Quadrisphaera setariae: one gene and its partner. The protein of the gene in region 2 interacts with the protein of the main gene of each other region in a pairwise test. Links are inferred from orthologs where the notes say so. Each region holds a gene or a part of one and is shown on either strand. Other genes may lie near its edges.

Region 1 (3,870 bases), on a different replicon or contig from region 2:
AGACCAGCACCAGGTCGTCCTTGGCCACGGTCTGCTGCCCGCCACCGCTGGCGGCCTGCGTGGTGGTGCCGCAGCCGGCGGTGAGCAGGGCGAGGGAGGACAGGCCGGCGGCGACGGCGAGGCGCCAGCGGGAGGTCGAGCGCATGCGGGATCAGCTCCTCATCGAGCGGTTGTCGAGCGGTTGTCGAGCAGGGGGCGTGCTTCAGCGTCGAAGTGCGCGTCGGTGGTCGCTCCTGGCCCCCATCGCCGGAGGCATATCCATTCAGGGTGCGAATCGACTTGCAGGGGAGTCTCGTGCGGCGGTGACGCACCTGTCAAGAGGTGCGTCGAGGCGCGCGTGCGACGCCGCGCCGGAGTCTCAGATCGAGACGCCCGGCGGCCGGTGCGGGCTACCGCCGGGGCGCTGAGGCGGCGAGGAGCTGGGCGGTCTCGGTGTCGGTCACGAGCACGTTGACCCATCCGCCCACGAGGGCGGCGCGGATGGCGGGGGCCTTGCCCGCACCGCCGGCCACGCCCACGCGTCGGGGCGTGCGGCGCAGCTGCTCGGCCGTCGCGCCGATGACCAGGTCGTCCAGGGGGGTCTGCAGCAGCTGGCCCTCGGCGTCCAGGAAGTGCAGGCAGACCTGGCCCACGGCGCCCAGGCTGCGGGCGAGCGCGAACTGCTCGGCGCTGAAGAAGTTGTCGCCGCCCAGCGGGGGTGCGACGTCGGCGGGGCCGGTGCCGACCAGGACGACGTCCATGGCGTCCATCGCCGCCAGGGTGGTGCGCGCGTGCCCGTCCTGGCCCAGCAGCACCTCGCGCAGGTGCGGGTCGGAGACCACGCCGGGTGCCCGCAGGTACAGCGGCTCGGCACCCAGGAGCTGGGCGAGCCGCTCGGTGCTCTGCGCCGCGGCGTGCTGGAGGGTGGGGGCGCCCAGGTCTCCGAGGGTCTCGACCACCACGTCCGCGGACGAGGTCTGCGGGACCATCGCGTCGACGCAGTGCCGCAGCGTGCGGCTCCACGAGGTGTACCCCAGGGTGCCCCCGCGCAGCGGGCTCCCGGCGAAGACGGCCGCGGCGGCCTGGCCCAGGTCGCGGACCAGCTCCTCCTCGTCGTCCGCGACGACGTCGACGACGTGCACCTCGGCGAGGTCGTAGCCGACCTCGAGCGCGTCCTCGAGGTCGCTGTGCAGGCCCGGAGGGACCACCACCACGGTGCGGACCACGCCGGCCTCCTCGGCCTGGCTGAGCAGGCGGGAGACCCGCGACTGCGACAGGTTCAGCCGGGCCGCGATCTCCGCCTGGCGCAGGCCGCGCACGTGGTAGAGCCGCGCGACCTTGGTGACGAGGCGCTGCTGGCTGGGGTCCACGGCGGCCAACCCTAGGCGCCCCCGCTCTTGACAGCGCCGGGGTTCCCTCCCAGACTCCTGGTGAATCGTCATCCGGTAAGTGAATATTCATTCGCAGCCCCGACGGAGGGGCACGCAGGCGACGGTGCCGCGCTGGTGCGGCGCCCGACGACGAAGGAGACGTCCCGTGGTGCGATCAGGTGCCCGCAAGCGCAAGGCCCTCGTGGTGCTCGCCCCCCTCGCCGCCCTCGCCGTGGCGACGCTCAGCGCCTGCGGCGGCGCCTCCGCCGGCGCCGAGGGTGGTGGCAGCGCCACCAAGACGATCGGCGTCTCGGTGGCCGACCAGAAGTCGCTCTTCTACGTGGCGGCCGTGCAGGGCATGCAGGCCGAGGCCAAGGCCAAGGGCTACGAGCTCAAGGTCACCAGCGCCAACAACAACTCCACCCAGCAGGTCAGCCAGGTCAACGACCTGCTCACGCAGAACGTCGGCGCCCTGATCTTCATCTCGCAGGACTCCACGGCCGCCAGCGCCGGCGTGCGGGCCGCCAACCAGGCCGACGTCCCGCTCATCGCGGTGGACCAGAAGCCGGAGTCGGGCGACGGCGAGCTCGCCACCTACATCGCCACCGACTCGGTCAAGGCCGCCAAGCAGCTGTGCGAGTGGATGTTCCAGCAGATGGGCGGTTCGGGGAACATCGCCATCCTCCACGGCGTGCTGGGCTCCACCGCCGAGATCCAGCGCACCCAGGGCTGCCAGGAGGCGCTGAAGGAGAACCCGAACATCAAGGTGGTGGCCGAGCAGACCGCCAACTGGGACGAGACGCAGGCCTTCCAGGCCACGCAGAACATCCTCACCGCCAACCCTGACCTCAAGGCCGTCTTCGGCGAGTCCGACGCGATGGGCCTGGGCGCCGCCAAGGCCGCCAAGCAGGCCGGGCGCACCGACCTCATCTCCGTGGGCATCGACGGCTTCCCGACGATGTTCGACGGCATCTCCCAGGGCCTGACCCAGGCGACCATGGCGCAGCAGCCCTACAAGATGGGCCAGATCGCCGTCGACAACGCCATCGCCTACATCGAGGGCAAGGGCGACTCGGTGCCGAAGGAGCAGTACCAGGACACCGTGCTCATCACCAAGGACAACGTGGCGTCCGAGGACGTCACGACGTTCTACGGCCCGAACGCGAAGTCGCAGGGCTGACGTGGCGGCCTCGACGACGACGAGGACGTCCATGACCGCCGCCAGCGCTGCCTCGGACCGGCTCGAGGTCGTCGGGGCCGGCAGCTCGTCAGGCAGCTCGACAGGGCTGGTCTGCACCGGCCTGGTCAAGGAGTACGCCGGCGTCCGCGTGCTCAAGGGGGTCGACATCACCGTCGCCCCGGCCTCGGTGCTCGGCTTCATCGGAGAGAACGGCGCCGGGAAGTCGACCACCAGCTCGATCATCACCGGCGTCGTGAAGCCCGATGGCGGCTCGATGACGATCGACGGCGTCCCCTACGCCCCGTCCGGCCCCGCGGCGGCCCTGGAGCAGGGCGTGGCGCTCATCCACCAGGAGATCCGGCTGCTGTCGGAGCTGTCGGTGGCCGAGAACATCTTCCTGGGCCGCCTGCCCCTGGCCGGCGGGCGCCTGGCCCGCGGCCGCATGGAGTCCGAGGCCCGTGAGGCGCTCCAGGCGCTCGGGGTGGACCTCGACCCGCGCCGCCAGGTCCGCGGCCTGCCCATCGCGGTGCAGCAGGAGATCGAGATCGCCAAGGCGATCTCCCGCCGGCCCAAGTACGTCATCTTCGACGAGCCGTCGGCCTCCCTCGGCGAGAGCGAGACCGAGCGCGTGCTGGAGCAGATCGGCGTCCTGCGCGACGCCGGCGCCGGCGTCGTCTACATCTCCCACCGCCTCGAGGAGGTGCGGCGCACCGCCGACCAGGTGCTGTGCCTGCGCGACGGCCAGCGCGTGGCGTTCTGGGACACCGGCGACGTGCCCCAGCGAGAGCTGGTCAACGCCATGGTGGGCCGCGAGTTCACCTACCAGCACTCCGCCCCCGCCCCCGCCACCGACCGCGAGGTGCTGCGCGTGCGCGGCCTCGGCCGCCGCGGCGCCTTCGAGGGCGTCGACCTCGACGTGCGCGCCGGGGAGGTGCTCGGCCTCGCCGGGCTCGTCGGCGCCGGGCGGACCGAGGTGGTCCGCGCCGTCTGCGGCGTCGACAGGCCGGACTGCGGCACCGTCGTCGTCGACGGGAAGGAGCTGCGGCGCGGCGACGCCCGCGCCGCCATCCGCGCCGGCGTGGTCATGGTCCCCGAGGACCGCAAGGGCCAGGGCCTGAACCTCGACAGGACCGCGGCGGAGAACATCACGCTGCCGTGGGAGGCCTCGCTGGCCAAGGGCGGCGTCGTGTCTAAAAAGGTGGTCAAGGAGACCGCCGACAAGCTCAGCAAGGACCTCGACATCCGCGGCCGGCTGCACCTGCCCGTCGCCTCCATGTCGGGCGGCAACCAGCAGAAGGTGCTGCTCGGCAAGTGGCTGGTGAAGACGCCGCGGGTCTTCAT
Region 2 (4,803 bases):
AGGGCGATGGCGAACAGGAAGAGGTTCTTGCGGCCGAAGAGGTCGCCGAACTTGCCGTAGACCGGCATGACCAGGGTGCTGGCCAGCAGGTAGGCGGTGGTGACCCACGCCATGTGGGAGACCCCGCCCAGGTCTCCGACGATGGTCGGCATCGCGGTGGAGACGATCGTCTGGTCCAGGCTGCTCATGAGCATGCCGGCGACGAGCGCCGTGAAGATGAGGTTGATGCGGCGCCGGGTCAGGACGAACGGCGCTGCGGCGCCGTCGTCCTGCTGGGCCCGGGTGGGGGTGCTCATCGGTCGGCTCCTGCGGTCTCTGGGGCGGGGGCGTGGGCGGGGGCGACCAGCGAGCGCAGCTGCTCGTGCACGAGGTCGAGGTGGGCCCGCAGGCCGGTGGCCGGTTCGGCCATCCACCCGGTCCAGGCCAGGCGGACGGTCGTCATCGCGAGGGCGGCTGCGGCGGCGCAGCGCGCGTCGTCCTCGTCGGTCCCGAGGCGCTCGGCCACGAGCGAGCGCAGCTCCTCCTCGCGGGTGGAGACGCGGCCCAGCCACAGCGCCAGCAGGCGGGGCTCGCGCTGGGCGAGGGCGAACGTGGCGGCGACGTCGTCCTGGAGGCCGGGCTCGGGCTCGGTGTCGGCCAGCGCGAGGAGGTCGGCGAGCAGGTCCCCGTGGGGAGCGCCAGCCAGGAACGCCGCGCGCTGCTCGGACGTGGCCAGCGGCGGGTCCTCCCCGAGGGCGGCCTCGTCCTTGCTGGCGAAGTAGTTGTGGAAGGTGCGCACCGAGACGCCGACCTCGGAGCAGACCTGCTCGACGGTGACGGCGTCGTACCCGTGCTCCAGGGCGAGGCGGCGGGTGGTGCGCGACAGCTCGCGCCGGGTGGCGCGCTTCTTGGACTCTCGGAGCCCTTCTTCTTGCACGTCGTGCATCTTTGCAGATCCTGCAACTTGAAGTCACCGCAACCGGGCGCACGGCTGCGGGAAGGGAGCGGAAGGGGGAAGCGGCCGCGGGGCCGGGCGGCGTAGGATCCGGGGCACAGGCACCGACCCGGCCATCACCGGTGAGCCTCCGGAAGAACAGGGCCGCACCAGCAGGAGCGGCCCCCAGTAGAACCGGACGGGAGCAGCCCGTCAGCGCTGCGCGACGAGCGGTCGTCGTCGTCGTCCTCGGGATCACCGGGGAGGCGGTGGCGGCAAGCGGGGTGGTACCGCGGGGCCCGGCCGACACGGCGGGCGTCGTCCTCGCACCGGCCTGTGCATCGAGACGATGACGGATGGTGTGACGTGAGCGAGCAGCGCAAGAGCTACCCCCTCGCCTCCGCGCTGGACCCCAGCGCAGGCGTGCCGGCCTCCCCGAGCTTCCCCGACCTCGAGGCCGCGGTGCTGGCGCACTGGAAGGCCGACGACACCTTCGAGGCGTCCGTCGGCGCGCGAGAGGCCGGCGAGGAGGGGTCCAACGAGTACGTCTTCTACGACGGCCCGCCCTTCGCCAACGGCCTGCCCCACTACGGCCACCTGCTCACCGGGTACGTCAAGGACGTCGTGCCCCGCTACCAGACGATGCTCGGCAAGCGCGTCGAGCGGCGCTTCGGGTGGGACTGCCACGGCCTGCCCGCCGAGGTCGAGGCAGAGCGGCAGCTGGGCATCACGCACAAGAGCCAGATCGAGGAGCTGGGCGTCGCGGCCTTCAACGACGCGTGCCGCACCTCGGTGCTGAAGTACACCGACGAGTGGCGCGACTACGTCACCCGCCAGGCCCGCTGGGTCGACTTCGACCACGACTACAAGACCCTCGACACCGACTACATGGAGTCGGTGATGTGGGCCTTCAAGACCCTGTGGGACAAGGGCCTGGTCTACGAGGGCTTCCGGGTGCTGGCGTACTGCTGGCGCTGCGAGACGCCGCTGTCGAACACCGAGACGCGCATGGACGACGTCTACCGCCAGCGGCAGGACCCGGCCGTCACGGTCGGCATGACGCTGACCAGCGGCGAGTGGGCCGGCGCGAAGGCGCTGGTCTGGACGACGACGCCGTGGACGCTGCCCTCCAACCTCGCCATGGCCGTCGGACCTGACGTCGAGTACGCCCTCGTCGAGCCGTCCGAGGGCGCGTTCGCCGGCCAGCGCCTCGTCATGGCGGCGGCGCGCGTGGGCGCGTACACCCGCGAGCTGGGTGGCGGTGACGCGGCGCCGACCGTGCTCGAGACGAAGCTCGGCCGCGAGCTGCTCGGCACCACCTACACCCCGGCCTTCTCCTACTTCACCGGCCGCGACAACGCCCACCAGGTGCTGCTGGCCGACTACGTCACCACCGACGACGGCACCGGCGTGGTGCACATCGCCCCCGCCTTCGGCGAGGACGACAAGCTCGTCACCGACGCCGCGGGCATCGAGGCCGTCGTGCCCGTGGACGGGCAGGGGAGGTTCGACGCCCGCGTGGCCGACTACGAGGGCCAGCACGTCTTCGACGCCAACGCGGTGATCATCAAGGACCTCAAGGCCGCCACGCGCGGGGAGGGCGCCGACGGCTCGGGGGGCCCCGTCACCGACGGCACGGTGCTGGTCCGCCAGGAGACCTACGACCACCCGTACCCGCACTGCTGGCGCTGCGGCAACGCCCTCATCTACCGCGCCGTGAGCAGCTGGTTCGTCAAGGTGACGGCCATCCGCGACCGCATGGTCGAGCTCAACCAGCAGATCGACTGGGTGCCCGGCCACGTCAAGGACGGGTCCTTCGGCAAGTGGCTCGAGGGCGCCCGCGACTGGTCGATCAGCCGCAACCGGTTCTGGGGCAGCCCGATCCCGGTGTGGACCAGCGACGACCCGGCCTACCCCCGGGTCGACGTCTACGGCTCCCTCGCCGAGCTCGAGCGCGACTTCGGCGTGGCCGTCACCGACCTGCACCGCCCCTTCGTCGACGAGCTGACGCGGCCGAACCCCGACGACCCCACGGGCCGCTCCACCATGCGGCGCGTCCCCGAGGTGCTCGACTGCTGGTTCGAGTCAGGATCGATGCCGTTCGCGCAGGTCCACTACCCGTTCGAGAACGCCGAGTGGTTCGAGGACCACTACCCGGGCGACTTCATCGTCGAGTACGTCGGTCAGACCCGCGGCTGGTTCTACACGCTGCACGTGCTGGCCACCGCGCTGTTCGACAGGCCCGCGTTCCGCACCGCGCTCGTGCACGGCATCGTCCTCGGCGACGACGGCCGCAAGATGTCCAAGAGCCTGCGCAACTACCCGGACGTCTCCGAGGTCTTCGCCCGCGACGGCGCCGACGCCATGCGCTGGTTCCTCATGTCCAGCCCCATCCTGCGCGGCGGCAACCTCGTGACCACCGAGGCCGGCATCCGCGACGGCGTGCGCCAGGTGCTGCTGCCCCTGTGGAGCACCTGGTACTTCCTCGCCCTCTACGCCGGCGCGCTGCGGCCCCAGGGGGACACCGGCGACGACGGCGGCGCTGGTTCGTCGGCGGGCGTGGTCGGCCGCTGGCGCACCGACTCGCCCCACGAGCTCGACAGGTACGTGCTCGCCAGCCTGCGCGACCTCGTGGAGCACGTGCGCGGCCAGCTCGACGCCCTCGACGTCGCCGGGGCCTGCGAGAGCGTCCGCGTCTTCCTCGACCTGCTCACCAACTGGTACGTGCGGCGCTCGCGGGAGCGGTTCTGGGGCAACGGCCCGGACGCCGTCGACGCCGTCGACACCCTCCACACCGTGCTGGAGGTGCTCACCCGCGTGGTGGCGCCGCTGCTGCCGCTCACCGCGGAGGAGGTGTGGCGCGGCCTGACCGGCGGGCGCAGCGTGCACCTGGCCGACTACCCCTCCCCAGAGGACCTCCCGGCCGACCCCGACCTCGTGGAGGCCATGGACGCGGTGCGCGCCGCGTGCTCCGCAGCCCTGGGCCTGCGCAAGGCCGGCGGCCTGCGCGTGCGGCAGCCGCTGCCGCGGCTCACCCTCGCCGTGCCCGGGGGCGGGTCCGAAGGTGTGCTCCAGCAGCTCGTGGGGCTCGTGGCCAGCGAGGTCAACGTCAAGGACGTCGTCCTGCTCGACGCCGAGGACTCCGCCGCCGAGAGCTTCGGGGTCGCCCAGAAGCTGACGGTCAACGCCCGCGCCGCCGGTCCGCGGATCGGCAAGCAGGTGCAGCAGGCCATCCAGGCCTCGCGCAGCGGCGCCTTCGAGGTGCGCGTCGGGCCCGACGGCACCGAGACGGTCGTCGCGGCCGGCATCGAGCTCCTCCCGGGGGAGTACGAGCTGAGCACCGTCGTCGCCCAGGACGCCGAGGGCGGAGCGGCGCAGCGCGCCACCGCCACGCTGCCGGGCGGCGGCTTCGTCGTCCTGGAGACCGCCGTGGACGACGCGCTGGCGGCCGAGGGCTGGGCCAACGACGTCGTCAGGCTCGTCCAGGACGCCCGCAAGACCGCCGGCCTGCACGTCTCCGACCGGATCGCGCTGGTGCTCGACGTGCCGGACGAGCGGGAGGCCTGGGCCCGCGCCCACGCGGACCGCATCGCCGACGAGGTGCTCGCCACGAGCGTCGAGGTGAGGCCCGGCTCGGACGACGTGCTCGTCGAGGTCACGAAGGCCGCTGCTGCTGCGAGCGCGCGATGAGCCGCGTCGCAGGGGGCTCCCCGGAGCGCTCCGCGCAGGAGGCCGAGGAGCGCCGCGCCGCGGCCGAGCGGCTGCGCGCCGTGCACGCCGAGCTGCTCGCCCGCACCCCCGAGAGCGCGGTCCAGCCGCGCCTGGAGCCGGTCCGGCAGGTGCTGGAGCTGCTGGGGGACCCCCAGCGCGCCTACCCGGTCATCCACCTG

Evidence for each region. The genes of interacting proteins can lie anywhere in the genome.
Region 1: the proteins of ileS (region 2) and FMM08_RS18010 interact in binary tests that used the Escherichia coli proteins (3 or more experiments, as listed by UniProt). The link is inferred for Quadrisphaera setariae from one-to-one orthologs.

Annotation. Positions count from the first base shown.
Region 1 is NZ_VKAC01000012.1:13,679-17,548, reverse strand. The notes cover bases 544-3,522. They hold FMM08_RS18010 (substrate-binding domain-containing protein), read left to right. Parts: upstream 544-1,515; coding sequence 1,516-2,529; downstream 2,530-3,522. Other genes in these bases: FMM08_RS18005 (sugar ABC transporter ATP-binding protein), read left to right, coding at 2,561-3,522; FMM08_RS18015 (sugar-binding transcriptional regulator), read right to left, coding at 544-1,349. Also shown: FMM08_RS18020 (sugar ABC transporter substrate-binding protein), read right to left, coding at 1-145; more of FMM08_RS18015, read right to left, coding at 390-543; more of FMM08_RS18005, read left to right, coding at 3,523-3,870. UniProt on the Escherichia coli protein: Part of the ABC transporter complex RbsABC involved in ribose import. Binds ribose. Also serves as the primary chemoreceptor for chemotaxis.
Region 2 is NZ_VKAC01000003.1:246,164-250,966, forward strand. The notes cover bases 892-4,803. They hold ileS (isoleucine--tRNA ligase), read left to right. Parts: upstream 892-1,279; coding sequence 1,280-4,603; downstream 4,604-4,803. Other genes in these bases: FMM08_RS06450 (TetR/AcrR family transcriptional regulator), read right to left, coding at 892-925; FMM08_RS06460 (bifunctional folylpolyglutamate synthase/dihydrofolate synthase), read left to right, coding at 4,600-4,803. Also shown: FMM08_RS06445 (MDR family MFS transporter), read right to left, coding at 1-296; more of FMM08_RS06450, read right to left, coding at 293-891. UniProt on the Escherichia coli protein: Catalyzes the attachment of isoleucine to tRNA(Ile). As IleRS can inadvertently accommodate and process structurally similar amino acids such as valine, to avoid such errors it has two additional distinct tRNA(Ile)-dependent editing activities.